3 regions of the Staphylococcus dromedarii genome follow, and region 1 is predicted to be linked to each of the others. Evidence: riboswitches for the same ligand, from Rfam matches in the RefSeq annotation. Region 1 holds a riboswitch; each other region holds the start of a gene.
The links. A riboswitch is a leader RNA that binds a small molecule or an ion and turns the genes downstream of it on or off. The one in region 1 is predicted to bind thiamine pyrophosphate.

Region 2: it holds a riboswitch for thiamine pyrophosphate, as region 1 does, so the genes downstream of both, MUA88_RS03460 (ECF transporter S component) here and MUA88_RS10515 (3-oxoacyl-ACP reductase) in region 1, are expected to answer to the same signal.
Region 3: it holds a riboswitch for thiamine pyrophosphate, as region 1 does, so the genes downstream of both, MUA88_RS01875 (thiamine phosphate synthase) here and MUA88_RS10515 (3-oxoacyl-ACP reductase) in region 1, are expected to answer to the same signal.

The regions. Positions count from the first base shown of each region.
Region 1 covers NZ_CP094718.1:2,113,977-2,119,585, reverse strand. The annotation lists gene MUA88_RS10530 (poly(glycerol-phosphate) alpha-glucosyltransferase) at 1-1,280, shown strand, start outside; gene MUA88_RS10525 (hypothetical protein) at 1,294-1,530, shown strand; gene MUA88_RS10520 (LLM class flavin-dependent oxidoreductase) at 1,699-2,997, opposite strand; gene MUA88_RS10515 (3-oxoacyl-ACP reductase) at 3,040-3,792, opposite strand; TPP riboswitch at 4,018-4,118, opposite strand; gene nrdD (anaerobic ribonucleoside-triphosphate reductase) at 4,418-5,609, shown strand, end outside.
Region 2 covers NZ_CP094718.1:703,627-709,235, forward strand. The annotation lists gene MUA88_RS03455 (ABC transporter ATP-binding protein) at 1-1,222, opposite strand, end outside; gene MUA88_RS03460 (ECF transporter S component) at 1,237-1,812, opposite strand; TPP riboswitch at 1,946-2,045, opposite strand; gene graF (glycopeptide resistance-associated protein GraF) at 2,127-2,258, opposite strand; gene auxA (lipoteichoic acid stability factor AuxA) at 2,525-3,844, shown strand; gene MUA88_RS03475 (class I SAM-dependent rRNA methyltransferase) at 3,985-5,157, shown strand; gene MUA88_RS03480 (DUF697 domain-containing protein) at 5,212-5,609, shown strand, end outside.
Region 3 covers NZ_CP094718.1:383,687-389,295, forward strand. The annotation lists gene MUA88_RS01855 (DUF47 domain-containing protein) at 13-630, shown strand; gene MUA88_RS01860 (inorganic phosphate transporter) at 644-1,645, shown strand; gene MUA88_RS01865 (LysM peptidoglycan-binding domain-containing protein) at 1,814-2,698, opposite strand; gene MUA88_RS01870 (Bax inhibitor-1/YccA family protein) at 2,925-3,557, shown strand; TPP riboswitch at 3,692-3,801, shown strand; gene MUA88_RS01875 (thiamine phosphate synthase) at 3,897-4,493, shown strand; gene thiS (sulfur carrier protein ThiS) at 4,493-4,693, shown strand; gene MUA88_RS01885 (thiazole synthase) at 4,695-5,462, shown strand; gene MUA88_RS01890 (HesA/MoeB/ThiF family protein) at 5,462-5,609, shown strand, end outside.

The sequences.
Region 1 (5,609 bases):
CCAATGCATTTGTTCGTCCTGCAAAAGGAACTTCAAATATGTATTTCTCGGAAGAAAATGTTAATAATTATTTGAAGAAATATACGGGACATCATAGAAAGTTCAGAATGGCAGACTATAAAGGCCAAATGATTACAAAATTTTATGCGCGGGGATTTATTTTCGATGGAGAGGGTGTTTATGCACTTCACAACAAAGGTTATCAAAAGAATTTACGTCAAATAGATGATTTGAATGAAGAGATGGATCGTTTAATTGTGCATAGCACGAAATTTTTAAATAGCATGTTGGAACCTAATGGCCGATATATTTATGGCTATTTCCCACATTTTGATAATAAGATTAACTTCTATAATATGTTGCGTCATTTGTCATCAACGTATTCATTGATAGAGGGATTGTCTTATTTAGGAGAAGATTTCTCACCTGCTGAACGTGCGATTGAATATGTCATTGATCACTATATGATGACAGATGAGACAGGTGCTCAATTTGTCTTTGATGATACGGAACAAATCAATGAGATTAAGTTGGGACAAAATGCTGCGTTTATTTTTGCAATATGTGAATATCTAAAACACGGTGGCAAAAATACGCACTATTTAAAACACGCACAAGGTGTTGCGGAAGGTATATTAAAGATGATTGATGCATCAACAGGGGAAACGGTACATATTTTGAATTATCCAGATCTCTCGGTTAAAGAAAAGTATCGTATCGTTTACTATGATGGAGAAGCAGCACTTGGGTTATTGCGCCTATATCAACAGGATCATGATGAACGTTGGCTCAAAACTGTTCAAATATTGTTTGAGCATTTCATCAAAAATGACTATTGGAAATATCATGACCATTGGCTTGGCTATTGTACGAATGAATTGGTTCAAATTGTACCGGAAGAGAAATATTTTAGATTTGGTATCCAAAACGTCAGCTCACATTTGGATTATATGAAACAACGAGAGACGACATTCCCAACATTTTTAGAGATGTTAATGGCAACCTATCATCTTGTAGAAAAGGCGAAAACATCAGGGTATCAATATTTAGTTGATGAATTATTGGATGAAACAAAATTCATAGACAAGATTCACACACGTGCCGATTATGAGCGTACGGGCTTTTTCTATCCTGAAATTGCAATGTATTTTAAAAAGCCGAGTCGCATTGTGAATAGCTTTTTCATCAAACACCATGGTTATCGCGTAAGAATTGATGATATTCAACATTATTTGTCAGGATATATTCAATACCAACATGTGTTTAAGAAAGAAGGATAGGGAGATCATTGATATGCAAGATGAAGTGAAAAAAACAGATGTTGTCTCTAATGAACATGAAGATATTAATAAAGAGATTGAAGCGGAGTTATTAGCCTATTTGGAAAATGGTGAAGAGGAACAGAAGGAAGAAAAGAAAAAATATAAATCTGCGTTGTTTATTACAATGTTGATCATGCTTATTTTGTACTTAGTGAGACTCAGCAATAAAATATTTTTTATTTATGCAGGATTATTTTTACTGAGATGAAGGACCGTGTATTGAGGTTTGGGAATAAATAGCAATGAATCTATAAATGAGTCTTTTCTGATGTATTTTGATTTATACTAAAATGCAAAAATGAAGATTTTTAATATGATATGCACCCCTAAAAGTGATGTTTACAATCTCGATTTTAGGGGTGCGTTATTTTAATATTTAAAGGTTTAAATGTCCACGGAATGTTTGACTCGTGTACCTTTCACGATAAAGACCGCGACGTTGTAGTTCGGGTACTACAAGTTCAATAAAATCTTCAAGACTATGAGGAAGTGTAGGTGGCATCAAATTAAAACCATCTGCCACACCTTCATCAAACCATTGTGCCATTGTATCCACAATATCTTCAGGTGTTCCAATAAGTGTAAGATGGCCACCTCCTGCATTTAGATAGCCGAGTAATTCACGCACTGTTGGATCTTTGTCTCTGATAATTGTCAGGATGGTTTCGTATCGCCCAATAGGTCCCGTGAAATCTTCAATCGGTGGTAACTCAGGCACTTTATCATCAATATCCCATGCAAAACAATCTTGTTGGACGAAGGAGCTAAGCTGTTCCAAAGCTGTCTCAATAGGTAATGCGTGGTCTAAAGCGTGTTTTTTGGCCATTGCTTCTTCGCGTGTTTTCGCAACATATGTCACAAGACCTGGAAAGATTTTGATATGACGTTTTTCACCATTTTTAGCAAGTTGTTTGTCAAGTCGTTGGCGAAATTGTCGTGCTTGTTGAATATTCCAAGATACAGAATAAATGGCTTCTGCATATTTTGTAGCTAATGCAATGCCTTGAGGTGAAGCACCTGCCTGCATGGCGACTGGTTTCCCTTGTGGACTAGCAGGTGTCGTTGAAGGTCCCTTCACGTTAAAGTGCGTGCCGTGATGATGAAATGGTTGAATCATATCTGAATGAATAACTTGATTGTCGTCGCGTGAGTGGATGAAAGCTTTAGTATGCCAAGATGTGAAGAGTTGATTCATCACTTTGGCAAATTCATCTGCTTTAGCATAACGTGATTCATGATTAGGTAAAGCAGATATACTGTGATTTTGAGCTTCTAAATCAGTCATAGATGTCACAAGATTCCAACCAACACGACCACCTGTGACATGATCTAAACTCAGAAGTTGTCGAGCAGCTGTGAATGGGTTAGAAAAAGTACTTGAGATTGTTGAGACTAAGCCGATGTGTGCTGTCACTTGTGATATTGCGGTCAAATTGACAATAGGATCAAACCAAAAGGCTGGCAGTGCTGTATCTGTTTTGGCAGGGAAAGATTGGTTATCGGCAAAGAAGACAGCATCAAGTAAACCGCGTTCAGCAAGTTGTGCTAATGATTGATAGTAGCGTTTATCGCCGAGTCGTTTGATTGATGAATCTGGCATACGCCAAGCAGCTTGATGATGACCACATCCATAAATTAAGACACCTATATTCATTTGTTTGACTTTTGTTGTCATGAGTAAAAGAGGTCTCCTTTCGCTAATGATTGTGTATCTGTATTAATTCATTGTAAGTCCACCATCAACAGTAATATTTTGGCCGGTAATACCACGTGCTTGTTCGGAAGCAAGAAATGCAACCATATTTGCCACATCTTGAGGTGTTGTTACTTTGCGTAAAGGCGTTGTTTGAGTAATTAAGTCAAACACTTCTGGTGTTGTCACTGCGCTTGCATCCGTTGTCTTCAACAATCCACCAGACACTACATTGGCATTGATGCCGTACTGACCAAGTTCTGCTGAAATATTACGTGTAAAGCCAATCAACGCAGCTTTTGCGGTTGTATATTCATGATAAGGGACTACGGGATTTTGGTATAAATTTGTACCGATGCTAATAATCGTGCCGTTTTGACGTTCAATCATTTGCGGAATGACACTTTGTGTTGTGTTAAAAGCCCCTTTCAATGTGCCATCAATCTGCCCTTGATAGTCTGACCAATCTAACTCCCGAAATGGTTTTTGTGTTGTTGGATCAAATTTAAAATTAACTAATGCATTATTGATGACTACATCAATTTGCCCGAAGTACTCTGTGCCTTTAGCAACAAGTTCATCTACTTGTTTACGCTCTGTAATATCAGCTTGAATAACGAGTGCGCGGTTATCACCAATATCCTTTGCAACTTGCTCTGCTGCAGACTGATTTTTATGATAGTTAATAATGACATTGTATCCTTGTGCGCCAAGGGTACGTGCTATGGTTGCGCCAAGACCTCGACTTGCTCCAGTGATTAATGCAGTTTTTGCCATAAAAAACACTCCTTTTAGGGTTAAAATGTATAAAAAAATACGCAACTCTAGTAAGGAAAGTTGCGCTTCACATTTTATGAAAGGTAGTGATTATTTTGAGGGTAGAATTTGGTGACTGAAAAAGAAGCATGGCGATTATAAGATGAATTAAAATATACGTTAACGTACATACTCTTTATAAATGGAGTATGGTTACCCCAATGCCATCTCTTCTATATACCTATCTTAAATTAGCTAACACTTTCCTACGCTAGTATGACCTAGTTCAGGTACAAAGGGTTTGAGGTCGCCCTCATCTCAGTTCGTGAACACCCCTAGTGCGATTCTTTTATATACTTCAATGTATCGAACCTGATGTATATCGTCAAGTGAAGACAGGCTAGGGTACAGTTGTCTTATGGTCAAATCGAGGCTGAGTACCCCTGCAAAGATGATGAGATGTGTGACAAAGATTTCTGTCCCACGCCCACATCATAAAGAAGTTAAAATTGTTCAAAACACAAAGTTCACATAACGTTCTTAAAGAAATGACAAATCAGTTAACGGCTTTGTTTTGAGTTGAAAATACTATATATAGTATCTAACATAATTTATAGACACTATATATAGAAAGAGGAGTGAAATGATGAATCAATTAGAAAAAGATCTTGAAGGATTGATGACGAAAGATCCGACAATTGTGAATGAGAATGCGAACAAAGATAGCCAAACATTTGCGACAATGCGTGACCTGACAGCAGGTGTTTTATCGAAGTCTTATGGGTTAACGCACATATTACCACAACATGTTGCTTTGGCACATCAAGCTGGAGAGATTCACTTTCATGATCTGGACTATCATCCTTTTCAACCGCTTACGAATTGTTGCTTAATTGATGCGAAAGACATGTTGGAAAATGGTTTTCAAATCGGAAATGCGCATGTTACATCACCTAAATCCATTCAAACAGCAGCTGCACAACTTGTTCAAATTATTGCTAACGTCTCTAGTAGTCAATATGGTGGCTGTACGATTGACCGTATTGACGAGGTACTAGGTGTGTATGCTATACATAATGAACGAAAACACCGTGCGACAGCGAAGAAATATGTTCGTGAAGAAGATGTTGAGCGCTATGTAGATGAACAAGTCACACAAGATATTTTTGAAGCGATTGAGAGTCTGGAGTATGAAGTGAACACACTTTATACATCTAATGGGCAAACGCCATTTGTGACATTTGGTTTTGGATTAGGGACGGATGAGATGAGTCGAAAAATTCAACAAGCGATCCTACAAACACGTATTAAAGGATTGGGAAAAGATCGTATTACAGCTATTTTCCCAAAACTTGTTTTTTCTATTAAAAAGGGTGTGAATTTTGCCCCAACAGATCCAAACTATGATGTGAAACAATTGGCGTTAGAATGTTCGATGAAACGGATGTATCCGGATATTTTGAATTATGATAAAACGGTTGAACTTTTAGGGGACTTTAAAGCGCCAATGGGATGTCGATCATTCTTACCCGCTTGGCAAAATGAACAAGGAGAATATGAGAATAGTGGTCGTTGTAACTTAGGGGTTGTCACGTTGAATTTACCACGTATTGCGCTTGAATCGAAGGGTGACAAGGACCGTTTCTGGACCATTTTTAATGAGCGCATGGCGGTGTTACATGATGCGCTTGCATTTCGTATTGAACGTGTGAAACAAGCAGAACCGAATAATGCACCAATATTATATAAGCATGGCGCATTTAAATATCGTTTGGAAGAACAGGATGAGGTATTTACGCTTTTTAAGCATCAACGTGCAACGATTTCTATGGGGTATA
Region 2 (5,609 bases), 780 kb from region 1:
GTTCATCGAGTAAGATGACATCTGCATTGGTACTTAATGCAGTTGCGACACTCAGGCGTCTTTTTTGTCCCATTGAAAGCTCGAAAGGATGTTGTTTCGAAACATGCGCGAGATCAAGTAGTGCTAGCATTGCCTTCGTTTGCTCCTCAGCATGTTGCGGATCCATGTATTCATAGTTCACAAAGATTTCATCGTAAACACTGTTTTGAATAAATTGGAGTTCTGGATTTTGATAAACCAAATATATATGACTGGCAGCATCACGTACTTTTTTTAATGTCTGTTGATTCCATTGCATTTTCCCTTGATAAGGAATCAATTGCATCATTGATTCGAATAACGTTGTTTTGCCCGTTCCATTTTTGCCAGTGATTGTTAACCATTCACCTGGATGAACTTCAAGCTCAGGAACATGATAGAGCATTTTTTTACTACGTTGGATAGCACCATCTTTGTATTTAAAATGGAAACTTTGTGATGATGTATCTTTAGTATGTGTTGGAGGAGGCGCGGAGTCCCATGCATGAGGATGCCATACACCATATTCCGTTAATACGTCCTCAAAATTTGCTAATATCATGTCTGGCGTACCTTGTTGAATGATGCGACCGTGATGATCCATGAGAATAACACGATCAACGTAATCCCAAACATGCGCCACTTTATGTTCTACGATTAATACCGTTTGATCGGCCCATAAGTCTTTGAGTAAGTCCCACAGATTTTGAGTTGCTTCGATATCTAACATCGCAGTTGGTTCATCCAAGAACAAAGTGTCTGCTTCCATTAATAACGTACCAGCAATGGCTAGTTTTTGTTTCATGCCACCACTTAATTGATTAATAGATTGTTTGGGATTGACATCAAGCTGTACCTTTTTAAGTGCATCATGAATACGTTCATCCATCTCTTCTTGAGGCACTTGTTGATTTTCTAGTATGAACGCGAGTTCTTCGTTCACTTGTGGCATACAGAATTGAGAGTCTGGATCTTGGAAGATGACACCTGCATGGTAAGCTACCTCCAATTCATCATACTTCATTGGTAAATCAATGAGATCAGGTACAATGCCACTTAATACATTGAGTAGCGTACTTTTACCAGAGCCAGATGGCCCAAGTAAGAGTACTTTTTCTTTATCTTTGATTTCGATATCGAGACCATCAAATATTTTAGTGGTTGCACTTGGATATTTTAGGCGTAGATTTTTTGCTTTAAGCAATGTATGTTCTCTCCTTATAAGGAATCATAGTCGTCTTTAGATGCTGGTCTGAATAACTTAGTGACACCTGTCTGATCAAGTGCTTTGACTAGATAATATGGAAAGGCACCTGCAAGTACGACACCACTAATGATACGGAAGACAATATAGAGGATAAGATTCCATTGTGCAACCTCACCTAAATAACCATAATACCAGTCAATTGGTAAACTAATGAGTGCAGCTGATAAACCTGCTAAAAGTGCAATCATAAATGAGCGTGAACGATAGCGAACGATTGCAAAAACAAGCTCACAAGCGAGACCTTGTAAAAGCGCATAGACAATCGTTGGAATATCAAAACGACCCATCATAATTGTCTCACCAGCACCAGCTGCAAACTCAGCAAGTAATGCAATCCCCATTTTAGGAATGATAAGATATGCTACAACGGCTGCTGCGAACCACATACCGTATAAAAGTTGGTCAATTTGTAAACCTAATGGCTGAATCGTTTTAGTAACTACCCACCAAATGTTGTAAACCACACCGAAAATGACAGAGACTAGAACTGTCACGAGTATGTCTGATAATGTTAAGCCTTTTTTCATTGTAAAGGACCTCCTAAAAAATAAAAACGCACACCCCTAGAGTAGGGATATGCGTCGATCTATGAACGAGGCTATAACTATTATTATGTAAGCAACTCAAATAAATGTGCGTCTCATTGCCGCAAATATTAAATATAAACGTCGTACACTTTCCTCCGCTAGTATCACCTAGGTCAGGTACAAAGGGTTTGAGGATATTCCTCATCTCAGTTCTCACACCCCTAGTGCGTGCGTATTCAATTGATATAAACAATGTACATGTCTCACAACAAAAAGTCAAGAGAATGAATGCCTCTTGACTTGATATAAGAATATTAATCTAACGTGCTTTGGATATCGTCTTTTGTTTTATCGATACCATCTTTTGCCTCATTAGCTTTATCTTTTAATTGTTCTTCTTTTTCTTTAGCTTGTTCAGCTGCTTTTTTTAAATCTTTTTCTGACATGATAAAACACTCCTTTAATTTTATTGTTAGTTATCTATATCCGTTCTATGGGTTATTAAACATGATTTTTGGAGTTTTTTTAGTATGTGGATGATTGGAGGACTAAAGCAACTTTCTCATTATTCGGTTGATGAGTTTAATCTAACTAACACACATTTAAAATGATTTTGACTATCACAAATTTATAGTCATACTAGAGACTGAATTTAATCAATTATAAAGACATCAGACAATTGTTCATATATAATAATTTATGAGGTGAGAGGATGTCCTTTTTTAATAAGTACACCGAAGTGATTTATTCCTATATTATAGGTGCGCTTGCAATATTGCTGAGTATTATTATTTTCGTAAATATACCGCTTATTGAACAACTCAACTCAGGTAAACATCATGTATCTCGTATTGATAATGTTTGGGATTTTATCATGACCTTTTTCCATGAGATTATCCGTGTAATGAGTAAATACATTGGAGAGTTCCCATTAGTGAGTGGTTTGATTATACTGGCATTTGGGATTCTAATGTTAGTGATTGCAAGAGTTTTAACCAATACAACACGATTTGATTACGACATATCGATCTTTTTCCTATTAATCGGTATTATTTTCTTCGTATTAACATTAATTTTTATGTCACAAGTCTATGGGATTTTAGCATTTATTTTTATTTTCCCATTTTTAATTCATATTGGTTATATTACTTTTAAAGATGAACTTAATCCATTGCACCGAAAGCAACACTACTTGTGGTTGATTTTTGGATATGGTATTAGTTATGTATTTACACAATTAGCGTTATATTCACGACTTGAAGGACGAGAAGTAGCACCCATTGATGTGCTGAGTATTAATACTTTCTTTTTAGTGTTATGGCTACTGGGTCAAATGGCAATATGGAACTTCTTGTTTTTACGTCGTTCTTTACCTGTCTTTCATGAAGAGTTGGATGAGGCAGCCAGCCAATATTTACGCAGCAAAAAATATCAATATAGTGATCAGTCTAAAGTGCAGTTTAAAGATATTCAAAACCGTACATCTGAGTTCACGCATGATATTTCGCACCGTACGCGTCGTAGTATTAATATTGAAAAGATACGTACGAAAAGAGATCACATTAAAGAAAAATGGTTTGGTTGGACGAAGCTTGAAGAAGATGATATTCCATCTTTCTTACGTAAACGACCAAAATGGTTCAAGAGAGCTTACGTTAATATCGCATGTGGTGTGATTTTATTTTTCTTCATACTACTTGAATTTAATAATCGTAACTCATTATTTGCATCAGGTGACTGGCAATTGTCACAAACACAGTATGTCTATGAGTGGATCAGTTTGTTGTTACTACTTCTCATTGCGATTGCATACATTGTGACATCAGTGACATTTATGCTTAGAGGAAAGCACTACTATTTACAATTGTTTATGATTAGTATTCTATTCTTTAAGTTAATTACAGAATATGTTGTGATTCTATTCCATGGATTGTTATTATCTATTTTCATCACACCAATTCTCGTATTGATGCTAATACCAGCAACGATTGCTTTCATATTGCAATTGCGTCAACCAGCGACAAAAGAATAGGAACGATAGAGAGTGGGAGAGAAATCTCTCGCTCTTTTTTATTTTTAGTATTAAGATAGGGGGAATCTTTTACATAAATCGATTTCTGATCTAATCACGTGTTAAGATAGAAAAGAATTCATTGAGGAAAGGCTGATAAAATGAAAACAGCAATTTTAAATAGCGGGAAAGAAACGAAATATTTCAACGGCTATCCACTGATTGAAGAAGAGGATATTTATCAACAGAGATCGTTGAAAAGTGGTGATGTATTCCATCTTAAAACAGATAAAGGCGTTTATATCGCAACTGGATATGTCGGTCATCAGCATAAAGGACTTGGTTGGGTCTTGTCATACGATGAAAATGAAGATATTGATCAAGCATTTTTTGAAAATTTATTTGAAGCAGCAAAACAAGAGCGTGACTATTATTATCATATTGATGGCACAAATACATTTCGATTATTGAATGGAGAAGGAGATGGCATAGGTGGATTAACAATCGATAACTATAATGGCCATCTTTTAATTCAGTGGTACTCACGTGGTATCTATGCTTTTCGTGATGATATCATTGCTGCGGCTACGTCTGTTTTTGACTATACATCAATTTATGAAAAAACACGCTTTAAAGATTCAGATATTGAAGGTGGCTTTGTAATGGGGGAAGCACCTGAATTTCCTATCGTCATTGAAGAAAACTTCACTTTTTATAACGTCCATTTAGATGATGGACCGATGACAGGTATTTTCTTAGATCAAAAAGAAGTTCGTAAAAAAATACGTGACTATTATAGTACGGAAAGACATGTTCTTAATTTATTTAGTTATACAGGTGCTTTTTCAGTCATTGCAGCTGGTCAAGCAGAACAAACAACAAGTGTAGACCTTGCAAACCGTTCACGCCCGATGACTGAAGAGAATTTCGGTTTGAATGGGATCGATCCGAAAACACAATCTTTATATGTGATGGATACATTTGATTACTTTAAGTATGCCGAACGCCACAACTTATCATTTGACACAATTGTCATTGACCCACCTAGTTTTGCTAGAAATAAGAAAAAAACATTCTCAGTGATGAAAGACTACGACAAACTGATTGAAGGTGCCTTACCTATACTAAACGAGCGTGGCACACTTGTATTGAGTACGAATCATAGTATGTATACGCTAAAAGCATTTAAGAATATGATCAAAAAAACATTGTCTGATAAAGGTCTCTCATATCAGATTGATGAGGTCATGGGCTTGCCAAAAGACTTTAAAACGCATCCACACTATAAGCCATCTAAATATTTAAAAGTTGTTTTTGTTACTTTGATGGATTAAATACCTTTAAAAGGGGTATAAGATAGGGTCTTATACACGAAAGGTGGATGAATCATGAAATTAACAAATAAAGTGACAGAACTTGTAGGTAATAAAGTATTTAATATAGAAAAAATAAAAAATAAACATGTGTTACCACAAACAAATGAAGAAGTGGCAGAGCGCAGAATTCAAGCAGAAAATATAGTTAAAAAGAAAGCGATGTTATCTTCAGGTGCAACAATTGTGCCGATTCCAGGATTTGACTTTGGTGTTGATATGAAGTTGATGAAAGATGTTATAGAAGATATCAATAAACTATATGGCTTGGATCACAAACAAGTAAATAAAATGAGTGATGACATGAAAGACCGTATTGTCATGGCAGCAGGTATTCAAGGTAGTCAGTTGATTGGTAAAAAGGTCTCAGATGGCTTGATGAAAGTATTGATTCGTGATGTGGCGAAACGTAC
Region 3 (5,609 bases), 460 kb from region 1:
GGAGGATTTAACATGATTAAGAAGAAAAAGGATAAGTTCATGGAGCGATTAGAAGATATGATCTTCAACCTAGATCGAGCGGCAGTAGAGTTCGGCAAGATGGACTTTAAAACGCACCTTGATTTAAGAACTTATGCTGAAAACATTAAGACGTATGAATCGCACGGTGATGATTTGATGCATCAAGTTATTACAGACTTGAACCAAACATTCATTACACCAATCGAGCGTGAAGACATTATGTCATTGTGTAACGCTATTGATGACGTACTTGACGCAATGGAAGAAACGTCTGCCATGTTTGAAATGTACTCTATCGAATATTCAGATGAATACATGCTCGAATTTGTGGACAATATTCAAAAGGCTATTGGTGAGATGAAGTTGGCCATTGGATTATTAACTGAAAAGAAATTATCACATATGCGTGTACATTCAATTAATATTAAAGAATATGAAACAAATTGTGACGGTATTTTACGACAATCTATTAAACATATCTTCAATAGTGAAACGGACCCAATTACTTTGATTAAGATCAAAGATATTTATGAGAGCTTAGAAAATATTGCTGACCGTTGTCAGGCAGTCGCAAACAACTTTGAAACAATAATCATGAAAAATAGCTAAGGAGTCCTCACTTATGGAGTATTTGATATTTGTAACGATTGCGATCGTTATATTCTCGTTGGTTTTTGACTTTATCAATGGATTTCATGACACGGCCAATGCAGTAGCAACAGCTGTTTCAACACGTGCATTGTCACCAAGACATGCCATCTTTTTAGCAGCTATTATGAACTTTATTGGTGCATTAACATTTACGGGTGTTGCATCAACAATTACAAAAGAAATCGTTAACCCATTCCATCTTGATAATGGATTAGTCGTTGTACTTGCAGCGATTCTTGCAGCAATTATATGGAATTTGGTGACTTGGTACTACGGTATCCCAAGTTCTTCATCACATGCTTTAATTGGTGCGATTGCAGGTGCAGCAATTGCATCAGCTGGTTCAATCAGCGTGCTACATTTACAAGGATTTACAAAAATTGTACTCGTACTGATTTTGTCACCTTTAATTGCTTTTACTGTAGGTTTTACCATGTATTCAATTGTGAAGATTGTCTTTAAAAATGCTAATCTTGCAAGAACAAATCGTAACTTCCGTATTTTCCAAATCTTTACGGCAGCATTACAATCATTCTCACATGGTACGAATGATGCGCAGAAGTCAATGGGTATCATTACGATGGCATTAATTGTTGCAGGCATGCAAACAAGTGTTGAACCAGCATTATGGGTAAAAATAGCTTGTGCGGCAGCAATGGGATTTGGTACAGCAGTAGGTGGTTGGAAAATTATTAAAACAGTTGGTGGGAATATTATGAAAATCCGTCCAGCTAATGGTGCAGCAGCTGACTTATCATCTGCTCTAACAATTTTCGTAGCATCATCATTACACTTTCCACTTTCTACAACACACGTTGTATCATCATCTATCCTTGGGGTAGGTTCAGCTAACCGTATTAAAGGTGTTCATTGGAATACAGCAAAACGTATGATTGTTACATGGTTCATTACATTACCAATTTCTGCGGTACTTTCGGCAGTCATTTATCTCATTTTGAACCTATTTTTCTAATATAAAAAGGATTGAGGCATATAAAAATGTCTCAATCCTTTTTTGTATATATAGCATGAAAGATTAACTTAATAAAGTGGAAAAGTTTAACATGTTCTCAGAATTGAATCAGTTTATCCAAAAAAGAAATTGGGACGCTATCTATCGGTATCCCAACTTCTTTATATATTAATGAATATAATTATATGAATTTGAAAGTGAACCTGGTACAGTACGGTAACCTACTTGACCGGGTGCTGTATTGTAGTTCATTTCTGATACTAAGACACTGTTATCTGGATTAACGCGTTCAACGTAAGCAACATGACCTACAGCGCCTTCAGTTGTTTGCATAATCGAACCAGCTTGAGGCACGTTGTTTACTGTATAACCATCGGCTGAGGCAGCACCTGCCCAATGATCTGCATTCCACCAATATGTGCTAATAGGTTGTCCAGTTTCAGCACGACGATTGAAAACATGCCATGTGCATTGTCCCCAAGTGTATAAGTTTTGGTGGTTGAATGATGGTGATTGATTCGCAGTGCTTGTTTGTGCGACTGTTGTTCCATTACCGGAGCCTACAGCTGTTGCATTTGAGTATGAAGCAGTTGCAGTGCTTGTATTTGATTGACTTGGAATTTGTAAAGATTGATTTGGATGAATTAAGTAGCCAGACATACCGTTAGCATTCATCAAATCTTGAACTGTTACACCGTATCTTGCTGCAATGATGTCTAAAGATTCACCTGCAACAACTGTGTGACCATTGCTTGACGACTGTGAAGATGTGGCAGGGGATGTTGATGTATTATATTGTGATGTATTTTGGTTTTGAGTAGTGTACTGTCCTGAAGTGGCACTAATTGATAGTGTTTGACCAGGGAAAATCATATTATTTGTAAGCCCGTTAGCTTGTTTAATAGCTTCAACTGTTGTGCCATATTGTGCTGCTACGTCCCATAAAGAATCACCAGCTTGTACGGCGTGTTGTGTAGAAGCTTCTGCATCTTGGTGAGCAAGGACTGCTGCAGCACCAGAAGTAACGGTTAATGCAAGTGCAAATTTTTTCAAAGTGTTTCCTCCTTATGTATTCAAAAGAATCTTATTTTTTCTACAATTATCATCTTATACATAATATCAAACATTATTTTAAATTTGTGAAATGTTACAAACATGTAATGAATTTAAAATGTTTATTAATCCCTCACTCATAAATAAAGTGCTGTGAGATAAAATAGACATATGTTAAAGTAAATGTTACATTCAATCACATTAGTGTAATATAAAGGAGATTTTTATGAACGAAAGTACAAAACAACAATCGTCTTATCATAAACGCTATGGACAAGTTTGGTTATTTTTCATGTATTATTGGTTAATATTTGGTATTTCAGTATATTTTGGCCAATACCTACCAGCAGAATGGCGCCAACCGATGTCTATTGGGCTCGCTATGTTAATTTTAATCACAATGGTTTTGCAGCGTGCACGTTTTAGTGGGCCTATTATTTCACACATTTATACAATTGTAGCAGGATTGCTTTCTTATGCGACATTCATGTATTCATTAGCAAATCTAGGTGGTCAAACCTTTTTAATGATTGTGTCATTGGCTGTTACAGGATTTGTTGTATTTGGTATACTTGGATTTTTTGTCATTCGTGATGCATCGGGTATGGGGAAATATTTATTTGTAACACTTATTGCGCTCATCTGTATGAGTATTGTAGCTTGGATATTCCACGTTCCAATGTTATATACTGTTATTTCAGTAGTAGGATTAGGACTTTTCTTGCTATATACGCTATATGATTTCAACAGATTAAAGCGTGGTGCTTTTGCTCCAAGAGAGATGGGATTTAACCTATTCTTAAACTTATTCCGTATTATTCGTCATGCATTAAACTTGGCCCAAACAATGAGAAGATAATAACATCTTAATTTATATAGATTATCTTTAAATATATTTAAGGTCTACAATTTTAAAATGCTTTTTAGAATATATTGAATTATGATGCACTTTTTAATATCATGACATTAGAAAGATTAAAAATTAAATATCAAATGATCCACTGGAAGTGCCATAAGAGACGATGGCTGAGATTGAAACGTATTTCAAAATTCCTGAACCTGATCCAGTTAGTACTGGCGTAGGAAAGTGGTTTTGCTTACGTATAAATTGTGAAGCTGCTTTTCTACTATTGTGTGGAAGAGTAGCTTTTTTATTTTGCAATACAGGACAAGTGGCATTTGAAAAAGGAGGCGTTACATGATTATTGCAGTGACACCTTATGATGTGTTGACAGCTAAACATATTGAACGTTTAGCAATGATAGAACCTCAAATTGACGGCGTGTTACTAAGGACACCCATGTCCAAAAAAGCTTTAGCAGAATGGATAGCATTATTACGACTTAGAGAATTTCCTAAGTCCAAAATCATCATTCATTCCGACATTAAATTAGCCAAAGATATGGGGATTCGACAATTGCATTTTAAAGAAGGTGACCCAATCGCATATCAACTAAAAGCAGAGAGTCCTGAATATCGTATTAGTATGTCTGTTCATAGTATTTCAGCAATTATTGAAGCAAAGGCGCATCATTTAGACTTTGGCATATATGGTCATGTGTTTCCTTCCGCATCAAAGCAAGGTAAGACGCCACGAACAAATGAAGAAATAGAATTGGCGATATCAGGAAGTTGGCCACTTGTTGCGATAGGTGGCGTAGATATTAAAACTGTAGAAGAAATTCACTCAGATTTTGTAGGGATAGCATGTATTCGTAGTGCATTTGATACATCAGTTCCAGTATTTGAAGAAATGGTGCAGAAGTGGCATCAGAAAAAGGAGGGAATGACATGATTGAAATACAAGTGAATGGTGAACGACAACAATTTGAATCAGACACAACGATCCAAGATGTATTGGATCATTTTGGTATTGAAGCAAAACGCATGGCAGTTGAACATAATGAAACGGTTGTGAAACGTTCAGAATGGGCATCGACTTATGTGCGACCAGATGATCGTTTAGAATTGTTAGAATTTGTAGGAGGCGGATAAAATGTTTAATATTGGAAATTTAAAATTTAACTCAAGATTATTTTTAGGTACGGGAAAATTTGATAATGAGCAGGTTCAAAGTGAAGCAATTGCTGCATCTGGAACAGAGGTATTAACATTTGCAGTACGACGTATGCATTTATATGATCGTGAACTACCAAATCCACTCGCAAATGTTGATTTAGAGCAATTTATTACTTTTCCAAATACAGCAGGGGCGAAAACGGCAGAGGAAGCGGTGCGTATTGCTGAATTAGCAAATGAAGCAGGTGTCTGCGATATGATTAAAGTAGAAGTCATTGGTGATGACGATACCTTATTGCCAGATCCTTTTGAAACGTATAAAGCATGTGAAATTCTATTAGAAAAAGGTTATATTGTTTGTCCATATATTTCAGATGATGTTGTTTTAGCCCAACGTTTAGAAGCGTTAGGTGTGCATGCAATCATGCCGTTAGCGTCTCCAATCGGAACAGGAAGAGGAATTAGTAACCCGCTTAATTTGCGTTATATTATTGAAAAAAGTAAAGTGCCGGTTATCGTTGATGCAGGTATCGGATCAGCAAAGGATTGTGCAGAAGCAATGGAACTTGGTGCAGATGCTATTTTATTAAACTCTGCAGTTTCACGCGCAAAAGATCCTGTGAAGATGGCAGAAGCGATGAAAAAAGGAATTGAAGCAGGACGTTTAAGCTATGAGGCAGGACGTATTCCGATTAAATATAATGCAGTACAATCTAGCCCATCAGAAGGATTAGGCTTCTTATAATGACACGTTATGATAGACAGATAAAATATGCCCATTTTGGTCAAGAAGGACAACGAAAACTTCAAAACCTTCATGTGATTGTCATGGGGGTTGGTGCACTAGGCAGTGGTGTGGCAGAACAATTGGTACGCAGTGGTGTAGGGCGAA